One region of the Agromyces selenitireducens genome, then DNA from elsewhere that is predicted to be linked to it. Evidence: predicted binding sites of a transcription regulator. Region 1 holds the regulator's gene; the other holds the start of a gene.
What was found. Region 1 encodes LexA, which represses DNA repair genes until DNA is damaged. Its sites were predicted from a motif close to TCGAACANNTGTTCGA; they were not measured.
Positions count from the first base shown of each region.

Region 1 (15,668 bases):
CATCCGCTCCGCCCGCGGCGCCCGCAGCCGCACCCCCTTCCGCCGCACCGCCGCCTGCGGCCTCGCCCGACGAGGTCGACGATCGGTACGACGATCCGGTCGGCCGCATCCCCGAGGGCCTCGAGGAGGTCGAGACGGCTCCCGACGAGGACGCATGGGGGCTCACCGGGCGTGACTGACGTCACGGGTCGGAGGGCCCGGGGCGCCCGCGGACCCCGCACTAGGCTGTGCCCATGACCTCACCGGCCGGCCGAACTCGCTCGGCGAACTGGAACCTGCCGAACGCCATCACGGTCGTCCGGATCGTGATGGCCCCGGTGTTCTTCTGGCTGCTGCTCGCCGACGCCGGCGCCGACGGCCCCATGCGCTGGTGGGCCGCCGTCATCTTCGTCGTCGCCATCTCGACCGACTGGGTCGACGGCTGGCTCGCGCGCCGCAACGGACTCGTCACCGACCTCGGCAAGATCCTCGATCCGATCGCCGACAAGCTCCTCACGAGCGGTGCCCTCGTGTGCCTGTCGATCCTCGGCGAGCTGCCGTGGTGGGTCACGATCGTCATCGTCGTGCGTGAGGTCGGCATCACCGTATGGCGCTTCGTCGAACTCGGCCGCGGCACCGTCGTGCCGGCCTCCTCGGGCGGCAAGCTGAAGACCCTCACCCAGGCGATCGCGATCTCGCTGTTCCTCACCCCCCTCTGGACGCTCGTCGGCGACTGGATCATCTGGGTCAACTGGGCATTCATGGTCCTCGCGCTCGTGCTCACCGTGTGGTCCGGGCTGCTCTACGTGCGCGACGCCTTCCGCCTGGCCCGCGAGCACCGCGGCGAGGCACGGTGACGGGCCCCGCGACGTCGGATCCCGAGACGACGGCGACGGAGGCCGAGGCGCTCATCGAGCGCCTCACGGCGTCGGGCCGCACGGTCGCCTGCGCGGAGTCGCTCACGGGCGGACTGCTCGCCGCGACCCTCGTCGACGTGCCCGGCGCGTCGAACGCGTTCCTCGGCGGCATCGTGGCGTACGCGACCGAACTGAAGCGGGCCCTCGTCGACGTCGACGCCCACCTGCTCGAACAGCGCGGGCCCGTCGACCCCGAGGTCGCCGAGCAGCTCGCGGATCACGTGCGAGCGCTGTGCGCGGTCGGCGGCCGCCCGGCCGACCTCGGCATCGGCACCACCGGCGTCGCGGGCCCCGACCCGCAGGACGGGCACCCGCCGGGCACGGTCTTCATCGGCATCGCCTCGGCCCGCGGCATCCGCTCGGTGGCCCTCCGGCTCGCCGGCGACCGGCAGGAGGTTCGACGCGCGACGGTGGCGCGAGCGATCGCCGAAGGGCTCGCCGAACTCGACGCACCGGCCCCCGGAACCGCGGAATAGCGCACGTGAACAGCCTGTTACAGGTGGCAGGTTCACAAGAAAAGTCCAGTGTGCGACGCTAGGCTCGGTACATCGGGAAGAGGCGCTAGACTGACCTCCCCGCACCGGCCCCGCGGGGGCCGCAGGCATCTGAGAGGGAGGTTCCGATGGTTCTGGTTCGACAGGAGATCGGCGACGTGCTGAGGGACTTCCGCCTGCAGAAGGGCCGGACCCTCCGTCAGGTCGCCAGCAAGGCGAGCGTCGCACTCGGCTACCTCAGCGAGGTCGAGCGCGGGCAGAAGGAGGCCTCGAGCGAGATCCTCGCCTCGGTGGCCGAGGCACTCGACACGCCCATCTCCGTGATCATGCACGAGGTCGGCGACCGCATCGCGGTGCTCGAGGGTCTCAGCACCCCGTCGGTGCCCGACAGCCTGCCCGACGACCTGGTCGCGGAGTTCGACGCGGACATGATGGTCCGCTGACCCGCAGGCATCCAAGCTCGACGACGGCCGGTCCTCGGACCGGCCGTCGTCATGTCCGGAGGGTTCCGTGAAGCGAAGCGAGTTCAACCTGGCCGTCGAGCAGGAGTTCGGTGCAGGATACGGCGGCGTCGTCGTCAACGACCTGGTGCTCGCCGAGCTCGGCGGGCGGACCGCGCGCGAGGCGCTGGCCGACGGCGCTGCGCCGCGCGACGTCTGGTCGGCGATCTGCCGGGCGACCGACGTCCCGGAGTCGCGCCGTCACGGCGCGGGCCGCCCGGTGCCGGGAGAGCGACGCTGACGGCTCCGAAGACGCGTTCGACACGCCGCGCGTCGTGTCGAACATCCGTTCGGATGGCGCGCTAGGCTCCTGCACAACGGGAGCGATGTCGCATCCATCCACATCGGCGCTTCCCGAGCGACGGATGTCGGTGGCCGGCCATACGGTCGATGCGTCGGAACACACCGCCAACGCCTTGTCGAGAGACGTGCCGGGTCACGGCCCGGCACGCGGATCGACAGCCTAGAGGCAGCCGCAACGACCACGAAGGAGCACCGATGCCATCCCCTGCAGACCGCGAGAAGGCCCTCGAGACCGCACTCGCCCAGATCGATCGCCAGTTCGGCAAGGGCTCGGTGATGCGCCTCGGCAGCGAGGAGCGCGCGCCCGTCGAGGTCGTCCCCACCGGCTCCATCGCGCTCGACGTCGCGCTCGGCGTCGGAGGCCTCCCGCGCGGCCGCATCATCGAGATCTACGGGCCGGAGTCCTCGGGCAAGACGACGCTGACCCTCCACGCGATCGCCAACGTGCAGCGCGCGGGCGGCATCGCCGCGTTCATCGACGCTGAGCACGCGCTCGACCCCGACTACGCCAAGAAGCTCGGAGTCGACATCGACTCGCTCCTCGTCTCGCAGCCCGACACGGGTGAGCAGGCCCTCGAGATCGCCGATATGCTCGTGCGCTCGGGCTCGATCGACCTCGTCGTGATCGACTCCGTCGCGGCGCTCGTGCCGCGCGCCGAGATCGAGGGCGAGATGGGCGACTCGCACGTCGGCCTCCAGGCCCGCCTCATGTCCCAGGCGCTCCGAAAGCTGACGGGCGGGCTGAACCAGACGAACACCACGATGATCTTCATCAACCAGCTGCGCGAGAAGATCGGCGTGTTCTTCGGCAGCCCCGAGACCACCGCGGGTGGCAAGGCGCTGAAGTTCTACGCCTCCGTCCGACTCGACATCCGTCGCATCGAGACCTTGAAAGACGGCACCGAGGCGGTCGGCAACCGTACGCGCGTCAAGGTCGTCAAGAACAAGATGGCGCCGCCGTTCAAGCAGGCCGAGTTCGACATCCTCTACGGCGTCGGCATCTCCCGCGAGGGCAGCCTCATCGACTACGGCGTCGACCAGGCCATCGTCAAGAAGTCCGGTGCCTGGTACACCTACGACGGCGACCAGCTCGGCCAGGGCAAGGAGAACGCGCGCAACTTCCTCCTGCAGAACCCCGACATCGCGGCCGACATCGAGCGCAAGATCCTCGCGAAGCTCGGCATCGGCCAGCCCTCGGGCGGGGCCGCCCCGGTCGCTCCGGTCGCTCCGGTCGAGTCGATCGCCGCGAAGCGCAAGGGCGCCTGAGTCCGAGACGGGTCGCATGGGCGAGCAGCGGAACGAGGGACTGGCACCGGTCACGTACCTGCCGTGGGCCGTGCCGTCGTCGGAGGGATCCGGCGACGGCGGGTCCGCGTCGCGAGGCGAGCGGGTAGCCGCAGCTGCCGGCGTGAGCGGACGCCACCCCGCGGGCCGTGGCCGCGCGGTGCGGGAGCATCCCGCCGATGACCGGGCGGACACCGGTGAAGCGGAGGGCGGTCGTGGCGTTCGAGGCCGGCTCGCGATCGTCGGCGAGGAGCCGGAAGCCGAGACCGGCGTCGAACGCGATGAACGCATCGACCGGCTGATCGTCTCCCGCCTCCGCCGCTCGTCGTTGTCGGTCGCCGAGGTGCGGGCGACGCTCGCCGAGCACGGCCTCGACGACCACGAGATCGAGGAGTGGGTCGAGCGGTACGAGCGCCTCGGCTACCTCGACGACCGACGCCTCGCCGAGCAGCTCGTCCACAGCCACGGCGTCCGCCGCGGCCGGGGGAGCGGGGCCCTGCTGCACGAGCTCGGGCGCCGCGGCATCGACGGCGAGCTCGCGCGGTCGGCCCTCGAGGCGCTCGACCCCGAGGTCGAGCTCGAGCACGCGACGGCCATCGCCGCGCGCCGCGTGCGGCAGCTCGCCGGACTCGACCGCGCGGTGGCGCACCGCCGACTCACTGCGTTCCTGCTCCGTCGAGGGTACGGCGGCGACGTGGTGCGCGAGGCGGTTCGAGCCGCGCTCGACGACGACGCCGAGTGACGGCTCGTAGACTGGTGCGATCATGAGCACCATCCACGAGGCGGCGCCTCCGGCCGCAGCCGCCGACGGCGTCGCGCCGCGCACCTACGAGGTCCGCACCTACGGGTGCCAGATGAACGTCCACGACTCCGAGCGGCTCAGCGGTTCGCTCGAGGCCGCGGGATACGTCCCTGCCGACGGCGCCGAGCCCGACATCGTCGTGATCAACACCTGCGCCGTGCGCGAGAACGCCGACAACAAGCTCTACGGCAACCTCGGTCACCTCGCCGGCGTGAAGCGCCGCCACGCGGGCATGCAGATCGCCGTCGGCGGCTGCCTCGCCCAGAAGGACAAGAACGTCATCCTCGAGAAGGCGCCCTGGGTCGACGTCGTCTTCGGCACGCACAACATGGGCTCCCTCCCGAGCCTGCTCGAGCGCGCGCGTCACAACGACGAGGCACAGCTCGAGATCCTCGACGCGCTCGAGGTGTTCCCGTCGACGCTGCCCACCAAGCGCGACTCCACCTACTCGGGCTGGGTCTCGATCTCCGTCGGCTGCAACAACACCTGCACGTTCTGCATCGTGCCCGCCCTGCGCGGCAAGGAGAAGGACCGCCGCCCCGGTGAGATCCTCGCCGAGATCCAGGCGCTCGTCGACGACGGCGCGATCGAGGTCACGCTCCTCGGCCAGAACGTCAATTCCTACGGCGTCGAGTTCGGCGACCGTCATGCGTTCGGCAAGCTCCTCCGCGCGGCCGGCGAGATCGACGGCCTCGAGCGCATCCGCTTCACGAGCCCGCACCCCGCCGCCTTCACGGACGACGTCATCGATGCGATGGCCGAGACGCCCAACGTGATGCCGCAGTTGCACATGCCGCTGCAGTCCGGATCCGACCGCATCCTCAGGGCCATGCGCCGGTCCTACCGCTCCGAGAAGTTCCTCGGCATCCTCGACCGGGTCCGCGCGAAGATCCCGAATGCCGCGATCTCGACCGACGTCATCGTCGGCTTCCCCGGCGAGACCGAGGCGGACTTCCGGGAGACCCTCCGCGTCGTCGAGGCAGCCCGATTCGCCTCCGCCTTCACCTTCCAGTACTCCATCCGCCCCGGCACGCCCGCCGCGACCATGGACGACCAGGTGCCGAAGGAGGTCGTGCAGGAACGCTACGAGCGACTCATCGCGCTGCAGGAGCGAATCTCGTGGGAGGAGAACCGGAACCGCGTCGGCACCGCCGTCGAGGTGCTCGTCTCGACCGGCGAGGGCAAGAAGGACGCCGAGACGCACCGCATGAGCGGCCGCGCCGAAGACAGCCGCCTCGTCCACTTCGAGGTTCCCGAAGGGTCCGACCTGCCCCGTCCGGGCGACGTCGTCTCCCTGACCATCACGCAGGCGGCGCCGTTCCACCTGCTCGCCGATTCGGCCGACGGCCGCCCGTTGCGCATCCGCCGCACCCGCGCCGGCGACGCGTGGGATCGTGCGCAGGCCGAGAGCTGCGCGGTACCCGCCACAGCCGGCGCCGCGGCATCCGGCCCCGGCCCGGTGGCGCTCGGCCTGCCGACACTGCGCATCGGATCCGAACCGCTCACCTCGCCCGGCGTCGGCACCATGCCGATCTACGACCCGGCCGACGGCCAGCGCTGACGTGACCCTCGTCGCGATCGTCGGCGCCACCGGCACCGGCAAGTCGCGCTTCGCGCTCGATCTCGCGCACGCGATCGCCGAACGGGGCGGATTCGCCGAGGTCGTCAATGCCGACGCCATGCAGCTCTACCGCGGAATGGACATCGGCACCGCCAAGCTGCGGCCCGGCGAGCAGGAGGGCGTGCCGCACCACCTCCTCGACGTGCTCGACGTCATCGACGAGGCATCCGTCGCCGCCTACCAGCCTGCGGCCCGCGCCGCCGTCGACGACATCGCCGCGCGCGGGGGCGTCGCCCTGCTCACGGGCGGCTCGGGGCTCTACGTCTCCAGCGTGATCCACGACCTGCGCTTCCCCGGCACGGATGCCGCGATCCGGGCCCGACTCGAGCGCGAGCTCGACGAGGTCGGCCCCGGGCTGCTGCACCGCCGCCTGCGCGGACTCGACGCCGCGACCGCGGCATCCGTCGACCCGCAGAACGGACGCCGCATCGTGCGCGCGCTCGAGGTCATCGAGCTGACCGGCGAGCCCAAGGCCGCGCGACTGCCCGACGAGCCCGTGCCGTGGCGCCCGCACCGCATCGTGCACCTGCGCGCCGAGCGGGCGCGCCTCGTCGAACGGCTCGACGCGCGCGTGGAGCGGATGTGGGCCGACGGCCTGCTCGACGAGGTCCGCGCACTGATCCCGAAGGGGCTCGAGCGCGGCGTCACCGCGCGCAAGGCCATCGGCTACGCGCAGGCGCTCGCCGAGATCCACGGGCGCATGACCGAGGCCGACGCGATCGCGGAGACGCAGGCGCTCACGCGCACCTATGCCAGACGGCAGGTCGGGTGGTTCCGGCGGTACGCCGCGGCGTCCGTCGTCGACGCCGACGACCGGGCGGCGGTGGCCGCCGAAGTGACACGCCGGGCCGGGGTCGATTGAGCGCCCGGCCGCGCCCGGTCGGGAGCCGCCGTCCCGCTGCCTAGACTGGTGCGATGGCGTTCGATCTGCGGTTCACCAAGGGACACGGCACGGGCAACGACTTCGTGCTGTTCAGCGACCCCGAGGGCGAGACCGAGCTCACCCCGACGCGCATCGCCGCCGTGTGCGACCGGCACTTCGGCGTCGGAGCCGACGGCCTGATCCGGGCCGTGCGGTCCGACCGGTTGCCCGACGGCGCCGCGGCGCTCGCGGAGGACCCGCAGGCGACGTGGTTCATGGACTACTGGAACGCCGACGGCAGCCCGTCGGAGATGTGCGGCAACGGCATCCGGGTGTTCACCCGCTACCTCATCGACCAGGGACTCGTCGAGCTCGGACCCGACGAGTCGATCGCGATCGGCACGCGCGCCGGCGTACGACGCGTGCACGCGCTCGGCAACGGGGGCTTCGAGGCCGACCTCGGAACATGGCGCCTCGACGGCGGCGAGCCGCTCGTGCGCGCCAAGAACCTGCCCGTCGCGCGGCCCGGCCTCGGGATCGACGTCGGCAACCCGCACGTCGTCGTCGCGCTGGCCGACGACGACGAGCTCGAGGGTCTCGACCTCGCGTACCTGCCGATCCTCGACCCGCAGCCCCAGGCCGGCGCCAACGTCGAGTTCGTCGTGCCCGCCGAACCGCTGGTCGAGGGCGGCCGCGGGCGCATCCGCATGCGCGTGCACGAGCGGGGGTCGGGCGAGACGCTCTCGTGCGGCACCGGTGCGGTCGCGTCGGCGCTGGCGGTGCGCCACTGGGCCGGCCAGGGCGCCCCCGACGACTGGGTCGTGCAGGTGCCGGGCGGGGTCGTGGGCGTGCGCATGTCCGCGCAGGACGACGGCGAGCACGTGCTGCTCTCGGGGCCGGCCGAGCTGGTCTTCGACGGGGTGCTGAGCCTCGCCTGATCGAGCGGTGGCCGCGAGGGCGGCCGAGGGCGGCCGGTCAGCGCCGGCGCGTCACCGCCAGTACGCGGAACCCCTTCGAGGTCGCGGTCCGGACGACCGTCCAGCCATCGCCGAGCTCGTCGCCGAGCCAGCGCTGGAGCGAGTCGGCGCCGAGGTTCTTCTGGACGACCAGCCACGCAGTCGCCCCCTCCTGCAGACGAGGCAGCCATCGGCGCAGCAGCGCATGCAGCTCGGCCTTGCCGATCCGGATCGGCGGATTCGACCAGATCGCGGCGAATCGGAGGTCGGGGGGAACATCGTCGGGCATCGCCGCGTTGACGTTCTCGAGGCCCAACCGCCGCGCATTCCTCCGGACCAGGTCGAGCGCCCGTTCGTTCACGTCCACCGCCCACACCGTGGCATCCGGCGCCTCGAGTCCCAGGGTCAGCGCGATCGGACCCCAGCCCGCCCCGAGGTCGAGCAGGTGGCCGGCGGCGGGCGGATCGGGCACCTCGCCGAGCAGCACGCGAGTGCCGAGGTCGACGTGACCGGGGCTGAACACCCCGCCCGCGGTGAACACCTCGACCTCGCGGCCGGCGAGCCGGACGGGGACGATGCGGAGCGAGCCGTCGTCGGCGGGCTTCGACGAGAAGTAGTGCTCCTGCGGCATACACGGGAACCTATCGCACGAACGGAAGTAGGCTGGACATGATGAACGACGCTGCACACGAGACCTCCGACGACGCCGTCGAGCGCGTGCTGCGCAGCGCCGACACCCGGGCCGGCATCGCGCGCTTCGGCGGCGGCGACGCCACGTCGATCCAGCGCGACGGCCTCGACCGCGGCCCTGCGGGCGACGGCCACGACGGCGAGCAGTACGACCGGGAGGAGCGCGCTGCGCTCCGACGCGTGGGCGGCCTGTCGACCGAGCTCGAGGACGTCACCGAGGTCGAGTACCGGCAGCTGCGCCTCGAGAACGTCGTGCTGATCGGCGTGTATCCACAGGGCTCGCTGGAGGACGCCGAGAACTCGATGCGCGAGCTCGCGGCCCTCGCCGAGACCGCCGGAGCGCGCGTGCTCGACGGCGTGCTGCAGCGCCGACCGCATCCCGACCCCTCGACCTACCTGGGCCGCGGCAAGACCGAGGAGCTGCGGCACATCGTCGCTGCGCTCGGCGCCGACACGGTCGTCGCCGACACCGAGCTCGCACCGAGCCAGCGGCGTGCGCTCGAAGACGCGGTCAAGGTCAAGGTCATCGACCGCACCGCCGTGATCCTCGACATCTTCAGCCAGCACGCCAAGAGCCGCGAGGGCAAGGCGCAGGTCGAACTCGCGCAGCTCGAGTACCTCCTCCCGCGCCTGCGCGGCTGGGGCGAGTCGATGTCCCGCCAGGCCGGTGGACAGGTCGGCGGCGCCGGCGCCGGCATGGGCTCACGCGGTCCCGGTGAGACGAAGATCGAGCTCGATCGACGCCGCATCCACACGCGGATGGCCCGGCTGCGCAAGCAGATCGTCGGCATGAAGCCCGCGCGCGAGGCCAAGCGCGCGAACCGCAAGCGCAATGCGGTCCCGTCGGTCGCGATCGCCGGGTACACCAACGCCGGCAAGTCGAGCCTGCTCAACCGCATCACCGGGGCCGGCGTGCTCGTCGAGAACGCCCTCTTCGCGACGCTCGACGCGACCGTGCGCCGCAACACGACCGCTGACGGCCGCGTCTACACGATCGCCGACACGGTCGGGTTCGTGCGGAACCTGCCGCACCAGCTCGTCGAGGCGTTCCGGTCGACGCTCGAGGAGGTCGCCGACGCCGACCTCATCGTGCACGTCGTCGACGCCGCGCACCCCGACCCCGCGAGCCAGATCGCGACCGTCCGCGACGTCATCGGCGAGGTCGGCGCCCGCGACATCCCCGAGCTCGTCGTCTTCAACAAGGCCGACCTCATCACCGCCGAGGACCGCCTCGTGCTGCAGGGGCTCGAGCCGAACGCCGTCTTCGCCTCCGCGCGCACGGGCGAGGGCGTCGCCGAGGTGCTCGAGGCCATCGGCCGCATGCTGCCCGACCCGGCCATCGAGGTCGACCTCCTGGTGCCGTACGACCGCGGCGACATCGTCTCGACGCTCCACGAGACCGGTCGCGTGCTCTCGACCGAGTACGTCGAGGACGGCACGCGGATCCGCGCGCTGGCCTCGCCCGAGCAGGCCGCGCAGCTCGCCGAGTACCGCGCGAGCGCGCTCGCGTAAGCACCCGCGCGCCCGGTCACGCGTCGTAACAACGGGGCGGATGCCGCCGACCCCGTCGTATCGTCGCTCCTGATCGTGGCGAGCGGCCGGATGCCGCCCGTCTGGAGCGACCGCCGAGCCCGGCACCCGCCCGCGAGACCCACCTGCCGTGACGGCCGGTCGGGCGCGGCGTGCCGTGCACTCGACCTCCCGTCGCGGCATCCGTCACAGGAGCGCCATGACTGGATACGATCCCGATTTCGGGGACTTCCGGCCGACGCCGCCGGTCTCCTTCGAACTGTTCCCGCCGCGCACGGACGCCGCCGCGCTCGCGCTCGGACGCGCGATCGACCGTCTCGCCGAGGTCGATCCGGCATTCATGTCGGTGACGTTCGGCGCCGGCGGTTCCTCGCGAGACCGGTCGCTGACGGTCCTCCGCCACCTGCTCGAGCACACCGACGTCGAGCCCATGGCGCACCTCACGTGCGTCGGCTCCAGTCACGCCGAGGCGAACCGACTGGTGCGCGAGTTCCTCGACGCCGGCGTGACGAGCTTCCTCGCGCTCCGCGGCGATCCGCCCGCAGGCGCCGACCCGGACGCCGGGATCGGCGACCTCGAGAGCGCCGCCGAGCTCGTGCAGCTCATCCACCGGGTGCAGGAGGAGCGCGAGCCGTTCGGGCAGGCGGGCGTCCCCGGCGTCCCGGGCGGATCGCGGATCCTCGAGCGCCCGCGGCCCGAACTGGTCGCCGTGGCCGCCTATCCGAACGGTCATCCTCGCTCCCGCGGGCTGGACCACGACGTCGACGTGCTGCTCGCGAAGGAGGTCGCGGGCTCGAACCTCGCGATCACCCAGCTCTTCTGGCGAGCGGACGACTACCTCGGGTTCGTCGAGCGGGCTCGTGCCGGCGGCGTGACCATGCCGATCCTGCCCGGCGTCATGCCCGTGACGTCGCCGACGCGGCTCGCCCGACTGCAGGAGCTCACCGGTGTGCCCGCCCCGGAGGAGCTTTCGGTCGCCCTCGCGATCGAGCCCGACGCCGACGCGCAGTTCGAGCTCGGCGTCGACTTCGCGGCCCGGCTCGCCGACGAGGTGGTCGCCGGCGGCGCACCGGGCCTCCACCTGTACACCTTCAACCGCCATGAGGCCGTGCTCGCCGTCCTGGACCGGCTCGGCCTCCTCACCCCCGCCCCCGCGGGAATCGAGAGGAACACGAGAACATCATGAACGCACCCGCATTCCCGACCGGAACCATCCTCGGCTATCCCCGCATCGGCCGCCGCCGCGAGCTCAAGCACGCGGTCGAGGCCTTCTGGGCCGGCCGCATCGACGCGTCCGAGCTCGAGGCGCGCGCCGCCGGACTCCGCGCGGCGACGCGCGACCGGCTCGCCTCGCTCGGCCTCGGCCGCGACGACTCATCGATCCCGGAGTCATTCTCGTTCTACGACCAGGTGCTCGACACCGCGATCGCGGTGGGCGCGGTGCCCGACCGGTTCCGGCGCCTCGCGAACGAACGCGGAACGATCGACCTCGCGGGCTACTTCACCATCGCCCGAGGCGAGGGAGACGACGCCCCGCTCGAGATGACGAAGTGGTTCGACACGAACTACCACTACCTCGTCCCGGAGATCGGACCGGACACCGCGTTCGCGCTGCACGCCGAGCGCATCGTCGCCGGGTTCGCCGAGGCGAAGGCGGCCGGCTTCCTCACCCGTCCGGTCCTCGTCGGACCGGTCACGTTCCTGCTGCTCGCCAAGGCCGCCGACGGGGCGCCCGAGGGCTTCCGCCCGCTCGACCGCCTCGTCGACCTCGTGCCCGTGTACGCCGAGTTGCTCGCCGAGCTCTGCAGGGCCGGCGTCGAGTGGGTGCAGCTCGATGAGCCCGGGCTCGTGAGCGAGAGCATCGACGAGCCGCGCGGCCGCGTCATCGAGGCGCTCGGCGCCGCCTACGACGCGCTCGGCACGGCCGCCCGCCGCCCGCTGCTGTTCGTCGCGGCCCCGTACGCCGGCCTCGGCGACGCCCTTCCCGCCCTGGCGGCTGCGCCGGTCGAGGCCATCGGGCTCGATCTGGTGCGTGGCCGGGTGCCAGAGCAGCTCGATCCCGCGACGGCGGCGGGACTCGCCGCGAAGACCCTCGTCGCCGGCGTGATCGACGGACGCAACGTCTGGCGCGGCGACCTGGACCGCGCCTTCGACCGCGTCGAGGCGCTGCGCACCCTCTCCGGGAGCGTCTCGGTGTCCACGTCGACTTCGCTCCTGCACGTGCCGCACGACGTGGCCGATGAGACCGCGCTCGACGCGGGGCTCGCCGGCTGGCTCGCGTTCGCCGACCAGAAGGTCGCCCAGGTCGCGACCCTGGAACGCGGCCTCGTCGCCGGACGAGCGGCGATCCAGGCTGAGCTCGACGCGGCATCCGCTGCGCTGGCCGAGCGGGCCGCGGCGCCCGGCGTCCGCGTTCCGGCGGTTCGCGATCGCCTCGCCGCGCTCGACGACGCCGCGTTCTCGCGCGCGGCGAGCGACGCACGCGCCGCCGCACAGGAGGACCTGGATCTGCCCGCACTGCCGACCACGACGATCGGCTCGTTCCCGCAGACGACCGAGATCCGCCGTGCACGCGCCCGGCTGGTGAGGGGCGAGCTGACGGATGCCGCCTACCGCGAGCTCATGCGCGAGGAGATCGCCCGCGTCATCTCGCTCCAGGAGGACCTCGGCCTCGACGTGCTCGTGCACGGCGAGCCCGAGCGCAACGACATGGTCCAGTACTTCGCCGAGTTGCTCGAGGGCTTCGCGGTCACGGAGCACGGCTGGGTGCAGTCGTACGGCTCGCGCTGCACGCGCCCGTCGATCCTCTGGGGCGACGTGGCGCGGCCCGCGCCCATGACGGTCGAGTGGTCGCAGTACGCCCAGTCGCTGTCGGACAGGCCCGTGAAGGGCATGCTGACCGGCCCGGTGACCATCCTCGCGTGGTCGTTCGTGCGCGACGACCAGCCGCTCGGCGACACCGCGCGCCAGGTCGCGCTCGCGCTCCGCGACGAGATCGCCGACCTCGAGCGCGCGGGCATCCGCATCATCCAGGTCGACGAGCCGGCTCTGCGCGAGCTGCTTCCGCTGAAGCGCGCGGACCAGCACGCCTACCTGGAGTGGTCGGTCGGGTCGTTCCGTCTCGCGACGGGCGGCGCGGCGCCGGCCACGCAGGTGCACACGCATCTCTGCTATTCGGAGTTCGGGGTCGTGATCGACGCGATCCGGGAGCTCGACGCCGACGTGACGTCGATCGAGGCGGCGCGCAGCCGCATGGAGGTGGTCGACGACCTCGCCGCGAGCGGCTTCGACCACGGCGTCGGCCCGGGTGTCTACGACATCCACTCGCCCAGGGTGCCGGGCGTCGACGAGGTGCGGTCGCTCCTCGAGCGCGCGGTCGGCGGCGTGCCGGCCGGCCGGCTCTGGGTCAACCCCGACTGCGGCCTGAAGACGCGCGGATACGACGAGACGGTCGCGTCGCTGGCGAACATCGTCGAGGCCGCGCGCGCCGTGCGCGAGCGCGTCGCGGTCGGCGCGAACGCGGGCTGACGGCAGGCGAGGGCGGATGCCGCGGCAGTGGGCCGTGGCATCCGCCGCCGGTCGTTCGCGGTGGCGTCGCGGCGCGGCGTCAGACGGCGCGGAGGACCGCCACGACCTTGCCGAGCACCTCGGACTCGTCGCCGAGGATCGGCTCGAAGGCCGTGTTGCGGGGGAGCAGCCAGGTGTGGCCGTCGCGCTGGCGGAAGACCTTGACGGTCGCCTCGCCGTCGAGCATCGCCGCGACGATCTCGCCGTTCTCGGCGGTGGGCTGCGAGCGCACCACGACCCAGTCGCCGTCGCAGATCGCGGCGTCGATCATCGAGTCGCCGACGACCTTGAGAATGAACAGCTCGCCCTTGCCGACCAGCTGGCGGGGGAGCGGGAAGACCTCCTCCACCTGCTGCTCGGCCGTGATGGGCACACCGGCGGCGATGCGCCCGACGAGGGGCACCATGGTCGCGTCGCCGATCGGTGCGGGCTCGGCGGTCGACTGCCGTGGCTCGGAGCCGGGGACGTCGATGAGCACCTCCAGTGCGCGGGGACGGTTCGGGTCGCGACGGAGGTAGCCGGCGAGCTCGAGCTGGTTGAGCTGGTGGGTGACGCTGGAGAGCGACGAGAGGCCGACAGCGTCGCCGATCTCGCGCATGCTCGGGGGATACCCGCGCTCGGCGACCGAGCCGCGGATGACGTCGAGGATCGCGAGCTGCTTGGCGCTCAGCGTCTTGCGCCGACGCGACCGGCCGCTCGTGCCGCGCGCCCGGTCGGTGTCGATACTCACGTGCTGGCCTCTCGTCGGGGCCGCCATGGCCCGGATGTCGGTGGTCGGTGTTCGACTGTCGTCGGACATTCGAAACTGTATCCGCCCAGCGCGCTCGCGACAAACATCTGTTCGAGTGTGTCGCGGAATCCGGGGCCGAAACCCACCCGCGGGCTCCTTGCAGGTTCGATTGTTCGAAGATATATTCGGAACACAGCTTCGCATCCGGCCTTCCCGGCCGAGGGTCGGGTGCGAAGCCATCCCGAGGAGGTGCGGAGTGAGTGCAGTGCTGATGGGGTCGACCGGTGGTCGGCCGATGCCCGAGTTCGCCCGGCCCGTCGTGCGCTCGCGGCTGCGACTGACGCGCCGCGGCCGGATCGTGCTGACCGCCCTCGCCGCCCTGCCGCTCGTCGTCGGAGTCCTGGTCGGGTCGCTCTCGTCCGGCGGCGCCGTCGCCGGCATCGACGGCGGCGCTACGCCCGCGACGTTCGAGACCGTCGTCGTCGGAACGGGCGACTCCCTCTGGGTGATCGCCGAACAGATCGCGCCATCCGAAGACCCGCGCGACGTGATCCTCGAGATCATGCGCCTGAACGGCCTCGCCGACGCGGTCGTGCAGCCCGGTCAGCGCCTCGCGCTCCCCGTCGTCGACTGACGGCCGCGGCGAGCACGTCATCGACCGCCGCACACCGAGGGAGCTGCAGCCGCGCGCGGATAGCATTGATCGGTGACGAGTCTCGACGACCTGCCCATCCGCGACGACCTGCGCGGCAAATCCCCGTACGGTGCACCGCAGAAGACCGTGCCCGTCGCCCTCAACGTCAACGAGAACACGCATCCCGTCCCGGAGGACGTGGCGCACGACATCGTCGCGCGCGTCGCAGGCGCGATCATCGGCCTCAATCGCTACCCGGACCGTGAGTTCAGCGACCTGCGGCTGGCGCTCGCACGATACCTGGGGCACGGACTCCGGCCCGAGCAGCTGTGGGCCGCCAACGGCTCCAACGAGGTGCTGCAGCACATCCTCCAGGCATTCGGCGGTCCAGGGCGCACCGCGCTCGGCTTCGCGCCGACGTACTCCATGTACGGGCTGCTCGCCTCGGGCACCGGCACCGGCTGGATCACCGCCGACCGCGACGCCGACTACGAGCTCTCGCCCGAGACGGCGGTCGCCGCGATCGAACGGCACGACCCGGAGATCGTGATGCTCTGCTCGCCGAACAACCCGACCGGCACGCCGCTGTCCATCGAGACGATCGCCGCGGTCGCCGACGCCGCGCGCGGCGTCGTCGTGGTCGACGAGGCGTACCAGGAGTTCGCCGAGCCTGGCGCGCCGAGCGCGCTCACCCTGCTCGAGGGCCGGCCGCGCCTGCTGGTCTCGCGCACGATGAGCAAGGCATTCGCGTTCGCCGGTGCGCGCGTCGGCTACCTCGCCGCAGACCCCGCCGTGGTCG
Region 1 covers NZ_CM188259.1:1,631,870-1,647,537, forward strand. The annotation lists gene ACULK4_RS07600 (FtsK/SpoIIIE family DNA translocase) at 1-179, shown strand, start outside; gene pgsA (CDP-diacylglycerol--glycerol-3-phosphate 3-phosphatidyltransferase) at 234-836, shown strand; gene ACULK4_RS07610 (CinA family protein) at 833-1,372, shown strand; gene ACULK4_RS07615 (helix-turn-helix domain-containing protein) at 1,519-1,833, shown strand; gene ACULK4_RS07620 (DUF3046 domain-containing protein) at 1,901-2,131, shown strand; gene recA (recombinase RecA) at 2,389-3,459, shown strand; gene ACULK4_RS07630 (regulatory protein RecX) at 3,476-4,219, shown strand; gene miaB (tRNA (N6-isopentenyl adenosine(37)-C2)-methylthiotransferase MiaB) at 4,242-5,840, shown strand; gene miaA (tRNA (adenosine(37)-N6)-dimethylallyltransferase MiaA) at 5,842-6,762, shown strand; gene dapF (diaminopimelate epimerase) at 6,816-7,700, shown strand; gene ACULK4_RS07650 (class I SAM-dependent methyltransferase) at 7,738-8,349, opposite strand; gene hflX (GTPase HflX) at 8,391-9,920, shown strand; gene ACULK4_RS07660 (methylenetetrahydrofolate reductase) at 10,138-11,124, shown strand; gene metE (5-methyltetrahydropteroyltriglutamate--homocysteine S-methyltransferase) at 11,121-13,466, shown strand; gene lexA (transcriptional repressor LexA) at 13,546-14,262, opposite strand; gene ACULK4_RS07675 (LysM peptidoglycan-binding domain-containing protein) at 14,492-14,869, shown strand; gene ACULK4_RS07680 (histidinol-phosphate transaminase) at 14,942-15,668, shown strand, end outside.

Region 2 (15,668 bases), 480 kb from region 1:
GTTCGGCCCGTACGCCGGCTTCACGCCCAAGTTCCTCAAGTCGAGCACGTGGTTCGACCTGCCGTTCTCGATCCGCGGGCACAACCTGGGCCCGATGCTGCAGGTCGGCCTCCGCAACTTCGACCTCGTGAAGTACCTCGTCTCCGAGCTGCTCGCGTCGCGCGAGAAGAAGATGGCGGCGCTGCGCGAGTTCATGCCGACGGCGAAGTCCGAGGACTGGGAGCTCATCACGGCCGGCCAGCGCGTGCAGGTCATGAAGAAGGACCCGGAGAAGGGCGGCATCCTGCAGTTCGGCACCGAGGTGATCTCGGGCGCCGACGGCACGATCGCCGGCCTGCTCGGTGCGTCGCCGGGCGCGTCGGTGTCGGTGCCGGTGATGCTCGAGGTGATGGGCAGGTGCTTCCCCGACCGCATGGGGGAGTGGGAGCCGAAGCTGCGTGAGATGATCCCGTCGCTCGGCACGACGCTCTCCGACGACCCGGATGCCGCGGCGGCCTCGCTCGCGCGCACCGCGGCCGCGTTGCAGCTCACCGCGTAGCGCCCCTGCGGGCCGAGGAGGGCGCTCGCGCCCGTCTCGAGACCTGACCCGGTCTCGATACGGGCTTCGCGTCCTACTCGACCAACAGATCGCTACTCGACCAACAGTGGACGTGTCTGCTACAGTCGACCCCGCTATGAAGTGAGCACATCCCATCGTCCCGCGCCCGAGGCGCCGTTGACACCGGGGTGTGCTCCTTCCACTGATCGCGACAGTGTTCGCGGCGCACCCAGGCGACGGCAGATGCCCGGCGGGATCCATCATCCGCTCCCGGGCCGTCGTCGCCGTTCGCGCGTGACGTCGGGCCGTGTCCGACGCGTCGTCCGCGCCCGCTGAAGCGCGCGGTCGCGCGGCGGCGGCTCGGGAGCATTCTCGCGAAGGGTTCCGCCCTCATGTCAGTCAGCCATTCCTTCTCCTCCCACCTGCGCGTCGACGGGGTGTCGGTCGCATTCGGCGATCGGCGCGTGCTCTCGGATCTCGACCTGACGGTCGCTCCCGGCCGGCGCCTCGGCCTCATCGGCGAGAACGGCGCGGGCAAGTCGACGCTCCTGCGCGTGATCGCCGGGGCCGCCCCGCCGAGCGCCGTCGTCGACGGCCGGGTGTCGCGTCCGGCTCGCACGGGCCTGCTGTTCCAGGAGCCGCCGTTCGCGCCCGACGACCGGGTCGACGAGGTGCTCGAGTCGGCGGTCGCCGAGGTGCGCGCGATCGAGCGCGAGCTCGACGCGGCGGCGCTCGCCCTGGCCGGTGATCGGCGGGTGTCGACGACGGATGCCGCGGCCGTGGCATCCGCTGACGCCGCCGACCCTGCCGAGCGGTACGCCGTCGCGCTCGACGCGGCCGAACGCGCCGACGTGTGGTCGGTCGACCGCCGTCGCGACGAGCTGCTCGACGGCCTCGGCCTCTCCGGGCTGGGCCGCGACCGCCGCATCGATGAACTGTCGGGCGGCCAGCGCAGCCGGTTCGCCCTGGCCGCGCTGCTGCTGTCGTCGCCCGATGCGCTGCTGCTCGACGAACCGACGAATCACCTCGACGACGACGCGGCGGCGTTCCTCGAGGAGCGATTGCGGGCGTGGCGCGGGCCGGTCGCGTTCGCGAGCCACGATCGGGAGTTCCTCGACCGTGTCGCGACCGGGCTGCTCGACCTCGACCCGGCGCGGGCGGGCGTTGACGCGCTCGCGCGCGCGGCATCCGTCGGCACGGTCTTCGGCGGCTCGTTCACGGAGTACCTGACGGTGCGCGCGGACGAACGCGCGCGCTGGGTGCGCCAGCACGACGACGAGCAGGCCGAGTTGAAGCGGCTGCGGGTCGTCGTCGCCGAGTCGGCGCGGGCGGTCGCCCACGGCAGGGCGCCGCGCGACAACGACAAGTTCTTGAAGCACTTCAAGCGCGAGAACGTCGAGCAGGCCGTCTCGCGGCGGGTGCGCAACGCGGAGCTGCGGCTCGAGGAGCTGGAGCGCACCCAGGTGGCGCGGCCGCCCGGCCGGCTGGCGTTCGCGGGGATCCCGTCGGGTTCGCACCTGCTCGATGAGGAGTCCGGCCGGCTGCTGCAGTTGTCGGAGGTCGCGGTCGACGGGCGGCTCGAGCTCGACGCGTTGCGCATCGCGCCCGCGACGCGGCTGCTGATCACCGGGGCGAACGGCGCGGGCAAGTCGACGCTGCTCGCCGTCCTCGCCGGTCGTCTCGCGCCTGATCGCGGCGAGGTGCACCGGCGGCGCGGGCTGCGAGTCGGCCTGCTCGAGCAGGACGTGCGGTTCGGCGATCCGGATGCCACGCCGCGCGCGATCTACGAGCGCGTGCTCGGGGAGCGGCGGGCCGAACGGGTGCCGCTGGCCGAGCTGGGGCTCATCGGCGTGCGCGATCTCGACCGCCCGGTCGGGGTGCTGTCGGTCGGCCAGCAGCGGCGCCTCGCGCTGGCGCTCGTGATCGCGGCGCCGCCGCACGTGTTCCTGCTCGACGAGCCGACGAACCACCTCTCGCTGGCGCTCGCCGGCGAACTCGAGGACGCGCTCGGCGCGTACCCGGGCGCGGTGATCGTGGCGAGCCACGATCGCTGGCTGCGGCGGCGGTGGGAGGGGGAGGAGCTGGCGCTCGCCGCGGCCGGCAGCCGTCCCGCCCTGGCGGGCGCGGTCGCCGGCTCGGCCGAGTAGGACGCCTGTCGGGAGGAGGACGCGCCGGCCGGCGCGTCCTCCTTCCTGACCTTGCACGGCCTTCGCCTTGCGGGCCGCTTCGCGGCGCGGGGCGGCGGGCTGCATGCTGCCGGCACGATTCCCGACCTGCTGCCCCTATGACACTTTCCAGATGGCTCGTGTGAAGCGCGCCTCACATGAGGCACGTCCCATCAGGAGCCCCCCGTCAGTAGCCCCCCGTCAGGTGCGCCTCACATGAGGCACCTCTCATCAGGAGCCCCCCGTCAGTAGCCCCCCGTCAGGTGCGCCTCACATGAGGCGCCTCCCATCAGTAGCCCCCGCCACGTGCTCCTCCCGTCAGGTGAGCCGCACATGGGTCGCGCTTTCCCTCGGATCTCTTTCCGGCGTTTGCGATTCACGGGAAAGACGGGCCTCACATGAGGCGCGTGCGGCGACCGTCGACCGGTGAGGCACCAGCGCGTCAACGACGTCATCGGCCTCACGTGAGGCGATGTCGACACGAGCCATCCGGAAACAGTCATTCCACGGGTCGGGCGAGACCCGGGCTACCGGCATGGATGCCGCGGACGTGCCATCTGCCACGCGAGCGGGTCCTCACGTCCTCCGCGCGCGCGGTGCGGACGTCACCGGTGAGCCGGGATCGCTCGATCGATACCTGCTCGAGAGCGCGGCATACAGGAGATCGTGCGGTTCGCAGGAGCCGAACGCGCTGGGCGTCCTGTAGATCGCGCGTTTCCCTGTAATCGGGAGGGGGCGGAGGGCGGGGACGAGGGAGCGGCGCGTCGCGGGCCCGCTTGCCGCTGATTCGAACATGTGTTCGAATAGGGCGATGAGGTGGAACGGGCAGGAACTCGGCGTCGAACAGCAGGGCACACTGCCGGGGCTCGCGCGGCTGAACAACCTCGTGCGGTCGGTGCAGGCGCCCGAGTTCGCCGGCCTCACGTTCCACGAAGTGCTCGCGAAGTCCGCGCTGAACAAGGTGCCCGGCCAGTCGTACGTGCCGTTCGGCTGGACCATCAACCCCTATCGGGGCTGCTCGCATGCATGCCGCTATTGCTTCGCGCGGCCCACGCACGAGTACCTCGACCTCGACTCGGGCGAGGACTTCGACCGCGAGCTCATCGTGAAGGTCAACGTCGGGGAGGTGCTGCAGCGCGAACTCGCACGCCCGTCGTGGCAGCACGAGCCCGTCGCGCTCGGCACGAACACCGACCCGTACCAACGCGCCGAGGGGCGGTACGCGCTCATGCCCGGCATCATCGACGCGCTCACGTCGAGCGGCACGCCGTTCAGCATCCTGACCAAGGGCACGCTGCTGCGTCGCGACCTGCCGCTCCTGCAGGCGGCGCGCGCGCACGTTCCGGTCGACCTCGCCATGTCGATCGCGGTGTACGACGACGAGCTGCAGCGCTCGATCGAGCCGGGCACGCCCACGACCGCGGCGCGGCTCGCGACGGTCACCGCCGTGCGCGACGCCGGGTTCGACTGCTCGGTGTTCCTCATGCCGATCCTCCCGTACCTGACCGACACGCGCGCCCACCTCGACGACGCGATACGCCGGGCGAAGGAGGCGGGCGCATCGAGCGTCGTGTACTCGGCGCTGCACCTCCGGGGGTCGGTCAAGCCGTGGTTCTTCGAGTGGCTCGCACGCGAGCACCCCGAGCTCGTGCCGCGGTACCGCGCCATGTACCCGGGTGCCGCCGCGTACGCGCCGAAGGAGTACCGCGCGTGGCTCGCCGAGCGCATCCGCCCGCTGCTGCGGTCGCACCGGCTCGAGCGCGGGCGCGAGGACTCCGTCACCGGCGGGGTGGCGTCCTCCGCATCGATGTCGCGGCCGGCGGCGCGCGGCGCAGGGCGGGGGGCGCCGCAGGCCGCCGCCGCACGCCCACGCGCCCGCGGAACCGCCCGCACGGCGGCATCCGATGCGAGCGATCTCGATCTCGCGGCCGCAGCACCCACCATGCTGTTCTGACGACTGGGATAATCCCCTCAGCGGCATCGGGCCGCCGGCGGATCGGAGCGCGATGACCCTGGGACTCCCCGAGCACCTCGCGCGGGAATCCCTGAGCCGGGCCCTCGACCGCGCCGGGTACGCCGCCGCGTTCGTCTGCCTCCTCGCCGGCATGGCGATCGCCGCGGCATCCGTCATCGACGGGCGGGCGTGGGGGCTGCCCGAACCGCGGATGTCGGCGCTGCTCGTGTTCGCGCTGATCGCCGCCCAGTTCGCGGCGCAGGCGATCCTCATCCGCTGGACCACCGTGACCATGACTGTGATCACGCTCGTCGTCGGCGCCGCGGTCGCGTTGGGGATCACCGTCATCCTGATGCCCGCGAGCGACTTCGATGACACCAACAACGCCCTGATCGCGCTGCCGCGCGTCGCGCTGGTGCTGCTCGGCGGCGCCGGCGTGGGGTCGCGCATCGCGATCACCTGGGCGGCGCTCGGCTGGGGCATGGGCGAGGCGGCGACGTTGCTCGCCGTGGCGGTCGTGCTCGCAGGCGAGGCCGGCGACTCGGCGGATGCCGCGTCGATCTGGGTGCCCAACATCGGCGCCGCCGCCGCACTGGTCATCGTCGCCGTGGTGCGCACCTTCGACGGCCTCGCGCGACGCGGTGCCCGGCGTCGCTCGGTCGGGCTGTACCGTGCGAGCCGGCAGACGCGCGAACTCGTCATCCGGCACGACTACGAACTGCGCGCCATCGCCCGCCTCCACGACACGGCGCTCAGCCACCTCGTCGCGGTCGCCGCGGCCGGCTCCGGTCCGGTGTCGGAGCGGCTGCGTGCCGGCATCCGCAACGACCTGGCGCTCATCGTCGGGCGCGACTGGGCGATCGACCACGTCGACGAGAGCGCGGCGTCCCGCGGACCAGAACGGGCGGGCGAGGCCGCCGGCGACGCAGACGCAACGGCCACTGCGCCGTTCGCCGACGCCGTCGACTTCGCGCAGCAGGCGGGCGTGCGGGTCCGCGTGTCGGGCGATGCCGACGCGTTGCGCTTCCTCGGGCCCTTCCGCCGTGAGGCGCTCGAGGCCGCGGTGGCGCAGTGCCTCGTCAACGTCGTGCGGCACGCCGGCGTCGACGAGGCCGAGGTCGCCGTCGGCCCGGGCGACGGCGAGGTCACCGTGGCGGTGATCGACGGCGGGGCGGGCTTCGACGTCGACGCCGTCCCCTCCGACCGGATCGGCCTGCGCACGTCCATCCGCGGCCGGATCGAGCACGAGGGCGGTTCGGTGCAGGTGTGGTCGCGGCCCGGAGTGGGCACGACGGTGCTGCTGTCGATGCCGACGGGAGGCGGCGACTCGTGAGCGGCACGATCAGGCTGACGCAGCAGGAGGTCGACCCGCTGGGCGGCATCGCGGCCGTGCCCCTCGTCGCCGCGGGCGCCATCGGTGCGACGGTCATGTCGGTCGGCCTGACCTGGTGGCACCGCGACGAGATCGTGTCGGCCTGGGCGGCGATCCTCGCGGTCGTGCTGATCGCGGCGGCCGGCGCGGTCGCGTGGGTGTCGGCGCTTCCCAGCCGCGGCCCGTTCACGATCGAGCGCCTGGGCGTCGTGGTGCTGCTCGCGCTCGGCGGCACGGTCGCGGAGTACGTCAGCACGGTCGGCGCCGACCGGTACCTGTACGACAACTTCGGTCCGCTCTCGGTCGGGCTGCTGCTGCTCGCGCTCGCGCCGTTCTGCCCATGGACGGTGCTGCTCGGGGCCGGCGCGTTCGCGGCATCCGTGGTGGCGATCATCGCGCTCGGTTCGGCCGGCGCCGCGATCACGGATGCCCCGGAGTTCTCGTTCGCGGCCGTGTACGTCGTCGCGGTCCTCGCGCCCGCCGCCGCGGCGGCGGCCTACTCGGCGAGCGTGGTGAACGAGACGCTGGCGTTGCAGCGGCGCACGAACGTGGCGGCGCTCGAACGGGAGTCCGAGCTCCGCACGGGCATCGCGCGCTCGGTGCAGCAGGGGCGCGTGTCGGTGCTGAGCCGCGAGGTGCTGCCGTTCCTGGCGCACGTGATGACGGTCGACCGCATCTCGGTCGCCGATGCGGATCGGGCGCGCGAGCTCGCCGATGCGCTGCGGCGCGCGTTGCGCGAGGGCATCGAGTCGACGTGGCTGCACGAGCTCGCGTCGACCCTCGCCGAGCGCCGCGGTGTCCCGGTGACGGTGCGCGACGAGGATGCGGCGGCGTCGCAGCTCGACGACGAGCAGCGCGCGGCGCTCACGGCGTTGTTGACCTGGCTGACCGACGAGCGGAGGGCGGCGTGGGTGTCGGTGGCGTGCTCGGAGCGGGACTCGCGTGTGCAACGGATCACGGTCACGGCGAAGCAGGGCGGCACCCCGTTCGCGCGGCGCGACGCCGAGCGGTTCGTGGTCGTCGCGCGTGCGGTCGGTCTGCGCGGCGAGGTGACCGGAACAGGGGAGAATGTCCGGGTGGAGTTCCGTCATGACAACTGACCCGGCGGGCACGGTCGACTCCGACGGTCGCGAGGCGGAGGACGACGTGGTGCGCGTCGGCATCCTCGACGACCATGCCGTGATCGTCGACGGCATCGCGTTCTGGATCGCCGAGAACGCCCCCGACGTGCGCGTGGTGCTGCGCGCGACGCGCTGGCTCGACCTCATCCGCGACCCCGGGTTCCCGGTCGACATCGTGCTCATGGACCTGCAGCTCGTCGAGCAGGTCTCGATCGAGTCGCGCATCCGTGCGTGCCGCGCCGCCGGAACCGAGGTGGTCGTGGTCACGGCGCTCGACGACGAACTCTCCCGCGCGCGGTCGCTCTCGGCGGGTGCGGCCGCGTTCCTGCCGAAGACGCTGCCGGTGCGCGAGATCATCGACGTGGTGCGGCGCGTGGCGGCGGGCGAGCGGATGCCGGTGCAACCGGGCTCGCGCGGTCGGGCCGGCCGCGCGGCATCCGTCACCACCGCACGGGCCGAGGCGCAGGTCGCCGACGCCGCCCTGAGCGCCGCGGAGCAGCGGGCGGTGACCCTGTACGTGCAGGGCCTGTCGACCGCCGAGGTCGCCCGCCGCATGGACGTGGGGTACGAGACCGCGAAGACCTACCTGCGCCGCGCGCGCGACAAGTACGCGAAGGTCGGCCGCCCGGCGGGCCGTCGCGCTGAACTCATCCGCCGCGCGGCGGAGGACGGGATGCTCGAGTAGATGGCCAAGCTGTACTTCCGTTACGGCGCGATGAACTCCGGCAAGTCGACGGCGCTGCTGCAGGCGGCGTTCAACTACGAGGAGCGCGGGCACCGGGTGCTGCTCGCGAAGCCTGCGGTCGACACGAAGGGCGACCGTGACATCGTGTCGCGGCTGGGGGTGGTGCGCGAGGTCGACTTCACGATCGGGCCCGACGACCAGGTCCTCGAGCTGTTCCAGCGGTACCGGACGCCGGTGATCGAGGCGCACGGGCGCGACGTGAGCTGCCTGCTGGTCGACGAGGCGCAGTTCCTCACGAACGACCAGGTCGACGACCTGCTGCGCATCGCGCTGCTCGACGACATCCCCGTGCTGGCGTACGGCATCCGCACCGACTTCCAGACGGTCGCGTTCGGCGGCAGCCGTCGCCTGCTCGAGGTCGCGCACAGCCTCGAGGAGCTGAAGACGATCTGCCGCTGCGGGCGCAAGGCGATCTTCAACGGCCGGCGCATCGGCGGCGAGTACATCTTCGACGGCGACCAGGTCGCGATCGACGGCGTCGAGGTGACGTACGAGTCGCTCTGCGGGGTGTGCTACCTGCAGGAGAGCGGGGGAGTGCTGAACGGGCGGCACTGAGGCGGCTCGACGCCGTCGCCTGCGGGGGAGCCGGGAGTGCCAGGGGCTCGGGTGCCCCCCTGACCCGCTCCGCGCTCCGGGTCGTCCGTCAGGCGGGGGCAGGTACCCGCCGCTCGCGCAGGGTGAGCAGGAGCCATCCCACGATGACACCGAGGGTCGTGCCCAACGCGTTCGCGACCACGTCCGACGTCGACGGCATGCGCTCCGGCAGGAACAGTTCCTGGCCCGTCTCGATGACCACCGATGCAGCGACCCCGAGGGCGAGGGCGAGCCACCAGAAACGTCGGCCCAGCGCGAACACCGCGAGCAGGCCGAACGGCACGAACAGCAGCACGTTCGCCGAGAACTCGAGGATCTCGTACGAGTACCACTCGAACCCGACGCGCCGCACCGACCTGATCCACCACCAGACCGCCGGGCTCGCCTCGCGATCGATCGGGCTGGGGTAGAAGCCGACCACGCCGAGGCCTGCCGCGTAGACCGCCAGGAGCAGGCGCGAGAGGGCGCGGAAGGACATCGTCCAACCGTAGCCCGACCGCCGGGCCCGCCCCACTCCGCAGTGACAGGCGGATCGAGATTCCCCAGTTCGGGGGGCACTTCCGGTCGACGCTTCACGGCGGCATCCGCTCGGGGTAGCCTGTCCATGCCCGGTGCGACCCACGCCGGGTAGCGCCCGCTCCTGAACCCGAGACCCGGAGCCGGCGCCGGAGGTGCTTGATGACGCTCACTCGGCAGACCGAGAAGGTCACGCCTGCCGAGGCCGTTGCCGAGTGGCAGCGCGCCTACGTGCAGCGACTTCGCGTCACCGACCTCGTGGTCATCGTCTTCGCGGTGTACGGGTCGCAGTTCATCCGGTTCGGCACCAGCGGCACTTCGCTGCGCATCCCCGGCGACGGCGAGCGCGCCGACTTCCTGCTGAGCTACTTCATCGTCTCCGCGCTGCTCGCGGCGGGCTGGTTCTTCTCCCTGGCGTTGTTCGGCACGCGCGACCGCACCATCGTCGGCGCCGGCCCGACCGAGTACCGGCGCATCGCCGACGCCAGCATCCGCGTGTTCGCGGTGCTGGCCATCCTCGCCTTCCTGCTGCGTTCCGAGATCGGGCGCGCCTACGTGCTCGTCGCCTTCCCCGTCGGCCTCCTGCTGCTGGTCGCCGGGCGCTGGATGTGGCGCAAGTGGTTGCTGCGCCAACGCCTCGCCGGGCAGTACGTGCACCGTGTCGTCCTCATGGGCGAGCGGCAGAAGTCGGCGCACGTCGCCGAGCAGATCGCGCGCGACGGGGTCACCGGCTTCGAGATCGTCGGCGCCATCACCGAGCACGGCGGCTCCACCCACGAACTCGCCCCCGGCATCCCCGTGCTCGGCGACTACACCAGCCTCGACCACGTGCTGCGCGACGCCCGCGCCGACACCGTCGTCTTCACCGGCGCCGACACCATCGACCCGCGCGGCATGCGCGAACTCGGTTGGAAGCTCGAGCGCACGTCGACCAACCTCGTCGTCGCACCGGCGTTGACGGATGTCGCGGGCCCCCGCATCCACGCCCGCCCCGTCGCCGGACTCCCGCTCATCCAGGTCGACTACCCCGTCTTCACGGGCCAGAAGTACGCCGCCAAGCGCGCCTTCGACCTCGTCATCGGCGCCGCGCTGCTCGTGGTGCTGAGCCCGCTCTTCCTGTTCATCACCCTCGCCATCCGGCGCGACAGCCCCGGGCCCGCGATCTTCTCGCAGGAGCGGGTCGGCCTGAACGGCGAACGGTTCCACATGCTGAAGTTCCGCTCCATGGTCGTCGACGCGGAATCCCAGTTGCCCACCCTGCTCGACCGCACCGACGGGAACGGCGTGCTCTTCAAGATGCGCACCGACCCGCGCGTGACGCGCGTCGGAGCGTTCCTGCGCCGGTACAGCCTCGACGAGCTTCCGCAGCTCGTCAACGTGCTCCGCGGCGAGATGTCGCTCGTCGGGCCGCGGCCGCCCCTGGCCTCGGAAGTCGAGCGCTACGACGACTGGGCACGCCGCCGCCTGCTCGTGCGCCCCGGCATCACCGGACTCTGGCAGACCCAGGGCCGCTCCGATCTCTCCTGGGACGACAGCGTCCGCCTCGACCTCTACTACGTCGAGAACTGGTCGCTCACCGGTGACATCGTGATCCTGTACCGCACCGCGCGGGCGGTCGTCCGCGCGCATGGCGCGTACTGATGCCGCCGAGCGGCGACGCGGGCAGAATCGAATCGATGAAGGGCATCATTCTGGCCGGGGGATCCGGCACGCGCCTGCACCCGATCACGCTCGGCGTGTCCAAGCAGCTGCTGCCCGTCTACGACAAGCCGATGATCTACTACCCGCTGAGCACGCTCATGCTCGCGGGCATCCGAGACATCCTCGTCATCACGACCCCGCACGACGCGCCGCAGTTCCGTCGTCTCCTCGGTGACGGGTCGCGGTTCGGCATCTCGCTCCGGTACGCCGAGCAGGAGTCGCCCGACGGCCTCGCGCAGGCGTTCGTCATCGGCGCCGACTTCATCGGCGCTGACGACGTGTGCCTCGTGCTCGGCGACAACATCTTCTACGGGCCGGGCACGGGCGCGCAGCTCGCACGGTTCCGCGGCCTCGACGGCGCCGCCGTGTTCGCCTACCGCGTCGCCGATCCGACCGCGTACGGCGTCATCGAGTTCGACGCCGACGGCCGCGCGGTCTCCATCGAGGAGAAGCCGGCCGAGCCCAAGAGCCCCTATGCGGTGCCGGGCATCTACTTCTACGACAACGACGTGGTCGACATCGCGCGTTCGCTCGAGCCCTCGGCGCGGGGCGAGTACGAGATCAGCGACGTCAACGCCGCCTACCTCGCGCAGGGCCGGCTCCAGGTCGAGGTGCTGCCGCGCGGCACCGCCTGGCTCGACACCGGCACGTTCGACTCGCTGTCGGATGCCACGGAGTTCGTCCGAACGATCGAACGCCGCCAGAACCTCAAGGTCGGCGCGCCCGAGGAGGTCGCCTGGCGGCAGGGCTGGCTCGACGACGCCCAGCTCCGCGAACGCGGCGAGGCACTCCGCAAGTCCGGGTACGGCGAGTACCTGCTCGGCCTCATCGAACAGGGGAGGGACGCATGAGCACCCTGCTCGTCACCGGCGGCGCCGGCTTCATCGGGGCCAACTTCGTGCGCCACGCGCTCGAGCACACCGACCACGACGTGATCGTGCTCGACAAGCTCACCTACGCCGGCAACCTCGCCTCACTCGAGGGCCTGCCCGCCGACCGGTTCCGGTTCGTGCGCGGCGACATCGCCGACGCCGCCGTGGTCGGCGAGCTCGTCGCCGAACTCGCCCCCGCGACCGACGCGATCGTGCACTTCGCGGCCGAGTCGCACAACGACAACTCGCTCGAGGGCCCCCGCGCGTTCCTCGACACGAACGTCGTCGGCACGTTCACCCTCATCGAGGCGGCGCGGCAGCGCGACCTCCGCTTCCACCACATCTCGACCGACGAGGTGTACGGCGACCTCGAGCTCGACGACCCCGCGAAGTTCACCGAGCTCACCGCGTACCGGCCGTCGAGCCCGTACTCGTCGACGAAGGCGGCATCCGACCTGCTCGTCGCGGCGTGGGTGCGCAGCTTCGGCCTCCGCGCCACCATCAGCGGCTGCTCGAACAACTACGGGCCCTACCAGCACGTCGAGAAGTTCATCCCGCGGCAGATCACCAACGTCCTGCGCGGGCAGCGCCCCAAGCTCTACGGCACCGGCCGAAACGTGCGCGACTGGATCCACGTCGACGACCACAACAGCGCCGTCCTCGCCATCCTCGACCACGGCCGCATCGGCGAGACCTACCTCATCGGCGCGAACGGCGAACGGGACAACCTCGACGTCGTCGAGACCATCCTCGAGCTGCTCGGTCAGCCGCGCGACGCGTACGACCTCGTGAGCGACCGTCCCGGCCACGACCTGCGCTACGCCATCGACGCCACGAAGCTGCACGCCGAGACCGGGTGGACGCCCCGCTACACCGACTTCCGCGACGGGCTCGCGCGCACCATCGAGTGGTACCGCGCCAACGAAGCGTGGTGGGCGCCGCAGAAGGACGCCACCGAGGCGCGCTACGCGGAGATCGGCCGGTGACCGCCGAGTCGACGTCGCTCGCCGTGCACGAGACCGCGATCCCGGACCTGCTGGTCATCGACCTGCCCGTGCACGGCGACGCGCGCGGCTGGTTCAAGGAGCACTGGCAGCGCGAGAAGATGCTCGCGCTCGGCCTGCCCGACTTCCGCCCCGTGCAGCAGAACGTCTCGTACAACGCCGCCGCGGGCACCACGCGCGGGTTCCACGCCGAACCGTGGGACAAGTACCTCGGCGTCGCCCACGGCCGCGTGTTCGGCGCGTGGGTCGATCTCCGTCCCGGACCGGGCTTCGGACGCGTGGTCACGCACGAGCTCACCCCCGGCGTGGCCGTGTTCCTGCCCCGCGGCGTCGCGAACGCCTTCCAGACCCTCGAACCCGGCACCGCGTACACCTACCTCGTGAACGACCACTGGTCGGCGGATGCCGCATACTCCGCCGTCGACCTCGCCGACCCCGCGCTCGGCGTCGACTGGCCCGTGCCGCTCGACCGCGCCGTCGTCTCCGACAAGGACCGCAGCAACCCCCGGCTCGCGGATGCCGCGCCCGTGCCGCCGCTCGCGACCGTCGTGCTCGGCGGCAACGGGCAGCTCGGCCGGGCGCTCCGTGCGACGTTCGGGGCGGATGCCGCAGCGTCCGGCGCCGGCGGCGGTGCTGGCGAGGTCCGTTTCCTCGGGCGCGACGAGCTCGACCTGCGCGACGTCGACGCCATCCGCGCGCACGACTGGTCGGGCGTCGGCACCATCGTCAACGCCGCCGCCTACACCGCCGTCGACCTCGCCGAGGCCGACGGACGCGCCGACGCGTGGGCCGTCAACGCCACCGCCGTAGCGGCGCTCGCCGATGTCGCCACCAGACGACGGATGACACTCGTGCACGTCTCCACCGACTACGTCTTCGACGGGTCGCGGCATCCGCACCGCGAAGACGAGCCGATCGCACCGCTCGGCGTCTACGGCGCCTCGAAGGCGGCGGGGGAGCTCGCCGTGCAGCGCGTGCCGCGCCACTACCTCGTGCGCACCAGCTGGGTCGTCGGCGACGGCCCCAACTTCGTGCGCACCATGCGGCGCCTCGCCGAGGAGGGCGTCGACCCCGCCGTCGTCGCCGACCAGACCGGGCGGCTCACGTTCGCCGACGAGCTCGCCCGCGGCATCCGTCACCTGCTCGAGAGTCGGGCGCCGCACGGTGCCTACCACCTCTCGAACGGCGGGCCCGTCGTCAGCTGGTACGACGTCGCGCGCGACGTGTTCGCCGCCGCCGGGCACGACCCCGCCCGCGTGCGCGCGACGACCGCCGAGGCGTACGCCGCCGAACGCGCCGCGGCCGGGAAGCCGATCGCCGCGCGCCCCGCACACAGTGAGTTCGACCTCGCGAGGCTCCGCGGCACCGGGTTCGAACCCGAATCCGCCGAATCGGCACTGAAGCGATACCTCGCGCCGGTCACCTCCCAGCGATGACCGCCTACGATGGCACGCGTGGGTGAACCCAGGACCGATCGACCTCAGAAGCCGCTGATCAAGAGCGCCCGGCTCTGGGTGCCCGTCACGCTCGGTGTTCTGCTGCTCGCGATCATCGGCATCGGCATCGGGGGGTGGCAGGTCGCCGAACGCGGCTTCGCCGCCCGCGACGAGCTGCAGCAGGCCATTCCGCTCGCCAAGCAGGCGCAGGAGCAGATCCTCGCCGGCGACCAGGAGGGCGCCATCGCGACCGTCGACCAGCTCGAGGTGCACGCCGCCGAGGCACGCCGCCTCACCGACGACCCACTCTGGCGCTCGTTCGAATGGGTGCCCGTGGCCGGACCGAACCTCGCGGCCGTGCGCATCGCCTCGACCTCGGTCGACGAACTCGTCGACGGGGTCGTGCGTCCCGCCACCGCCCTCAGCCTCGACGCGCTGAAGCCCGTCGACGGCGCCATCGACCTCGTCGCGCTCACCGAGCTGTCCGACGTGGTCGACGGGGTCGCCACGACCATCGACGAGGTCGCCGGCGAACTCGACCAGGTCGACCGCGACCAGCTCATCGACCAGGTCGCCGACGGCATCGTCCAGCTCGACGAGGCCGTCGAGCAGATCCAGCCCATGGTCGAGCCCGCCCAGGCAGCGCTCGCCGTGCTGCCGAACGCGCTCGGCGCCGACGGACCGCGCAACTACCTGGTGCTGTTCCAGAACAACGCCGAATCCCGCGGCACGGGCGGCAACCCCGCCGCCCTGCTGCTCCTCAACGTCGCCGACGGCCGCGTGAGCATCGCACAGCAGTCGTCGAGCAGCGACTTCTCGCCGCAGGAGACGCCGATCACCGAGCTCGACCCCGAGACCGAGGCGCTGTACGGCGACAAGATCGGGCGCTACATCCAGGACGTCACGCTGACGCCCGACTTCACCGAGACCTCCGAACTGATCCGCGCATTCTGGGCCAAGAAGTACGGAGTCGAGGTCGACGGCGTCGTCTCGTTCGACCCCGTCGCGCTCGGCTACCTGCTCGGCGCGACCGGGCCCGTCACGCTCCCCAGTGGCGACAAGCTCACCGCCGACAACGCCGCCCCGCTGCTGCTCAACGAGGTGTACTTCCGGTACGAGGAAGGCGACGAGCAGGACGCCTTCTTCGCCGCCGCGGCGTCCTCCGTCTTCCAGGTGCTCACGTCGGGCTCCGCCGACACCGACGCGCTCCTCGACGCGCTCACCCGCGCCATCGACGAGGGCCGCCTCATGTACGCCCCGTCCGACGCCGCCGAGGCCGAGTTCATCGACGGCACGCGCATCACCGGCACGCTGCCCGTCGACAACGCCGAGCAGACCACCGTCGGCGTGTACGTCAACGACATCACCGAGGGCAAGCTCGACTTCTACCTGCAGCTGGATGCCACGGGCGCCACCGACGCCTGCACCGTCGACGCCGGCACCGCGCCCACGTTCACGACCACCGCGACGCTCACGAACACGCTGCCGCCCGACCAGGTCGCCGGCCTCGCCGAGTACATCGCCCCCGGGCGGTTCTTCCCCAAGGGGCACATCGCGACCGACCTCGTGCTGTACGGGCCGATCGGATCGACCTTCCAGTCGGCCACCGTCGACGGCGCCGCCGTCTCGGTCACGCCGCTCACCCACCTC
Region 2 covers NZ_CM188259.1:1,149,045-1,164,712, forward strand. The annotation lists gene ACULK4_RS05370 (malate:quinone oxidoreductase) at 1-538, shown strand, start outside; gene ACULK4_RS05375 (ABC-F family ATP-binding cassette domain-containing protein) at 931-2,685, shown strand; gene ACULK4_RS05380 (Rv2578c family radical SAM protein) at 3,515-4,657, shown strand; gene ACULK4_RS05385 (sensor histidine kinase) at 4,710-5,990, shown strand; gene ACULK4_RS05390 (hypothetical protein) at 5,987-7,129, shown strand; gene ACULK4_RS05395 (response regulator transcription factor) at 7,119-7,835, shown strand; gene ACULK4_RS05400 (thymidine kinase) at 7,836-8,450, shown strand; gene ACULK4_RS05405 (VanZ family protein) at 8,539-8,967, opposite strand; gene ACULK4_RS05410 (sugar transferase) at 9,168-10,646, shown strand; gene rfbA (glucose-1-phosphate thymidylyltransferase RfbA) at 10,682-11,557, shown strand; gene rfbB (dTDP-glucose 4,6-dehydratase) at 11,554-12,564, shown strand; gene ACULK4_RS05425 (sugar nucleotide-binding protein) at 12,561-14,018, shown strand; gene ACULK4_RS05430 (DUF4012 domain-containing protein) at 14,037-15,668, shown strand, end outside.
Region 2: a site for LexA is predicted at 3,491-3,506, ahead of ACULK4_RS05380 (Rv2578c family radical SAM protein). Genes of this name have one in related genera too.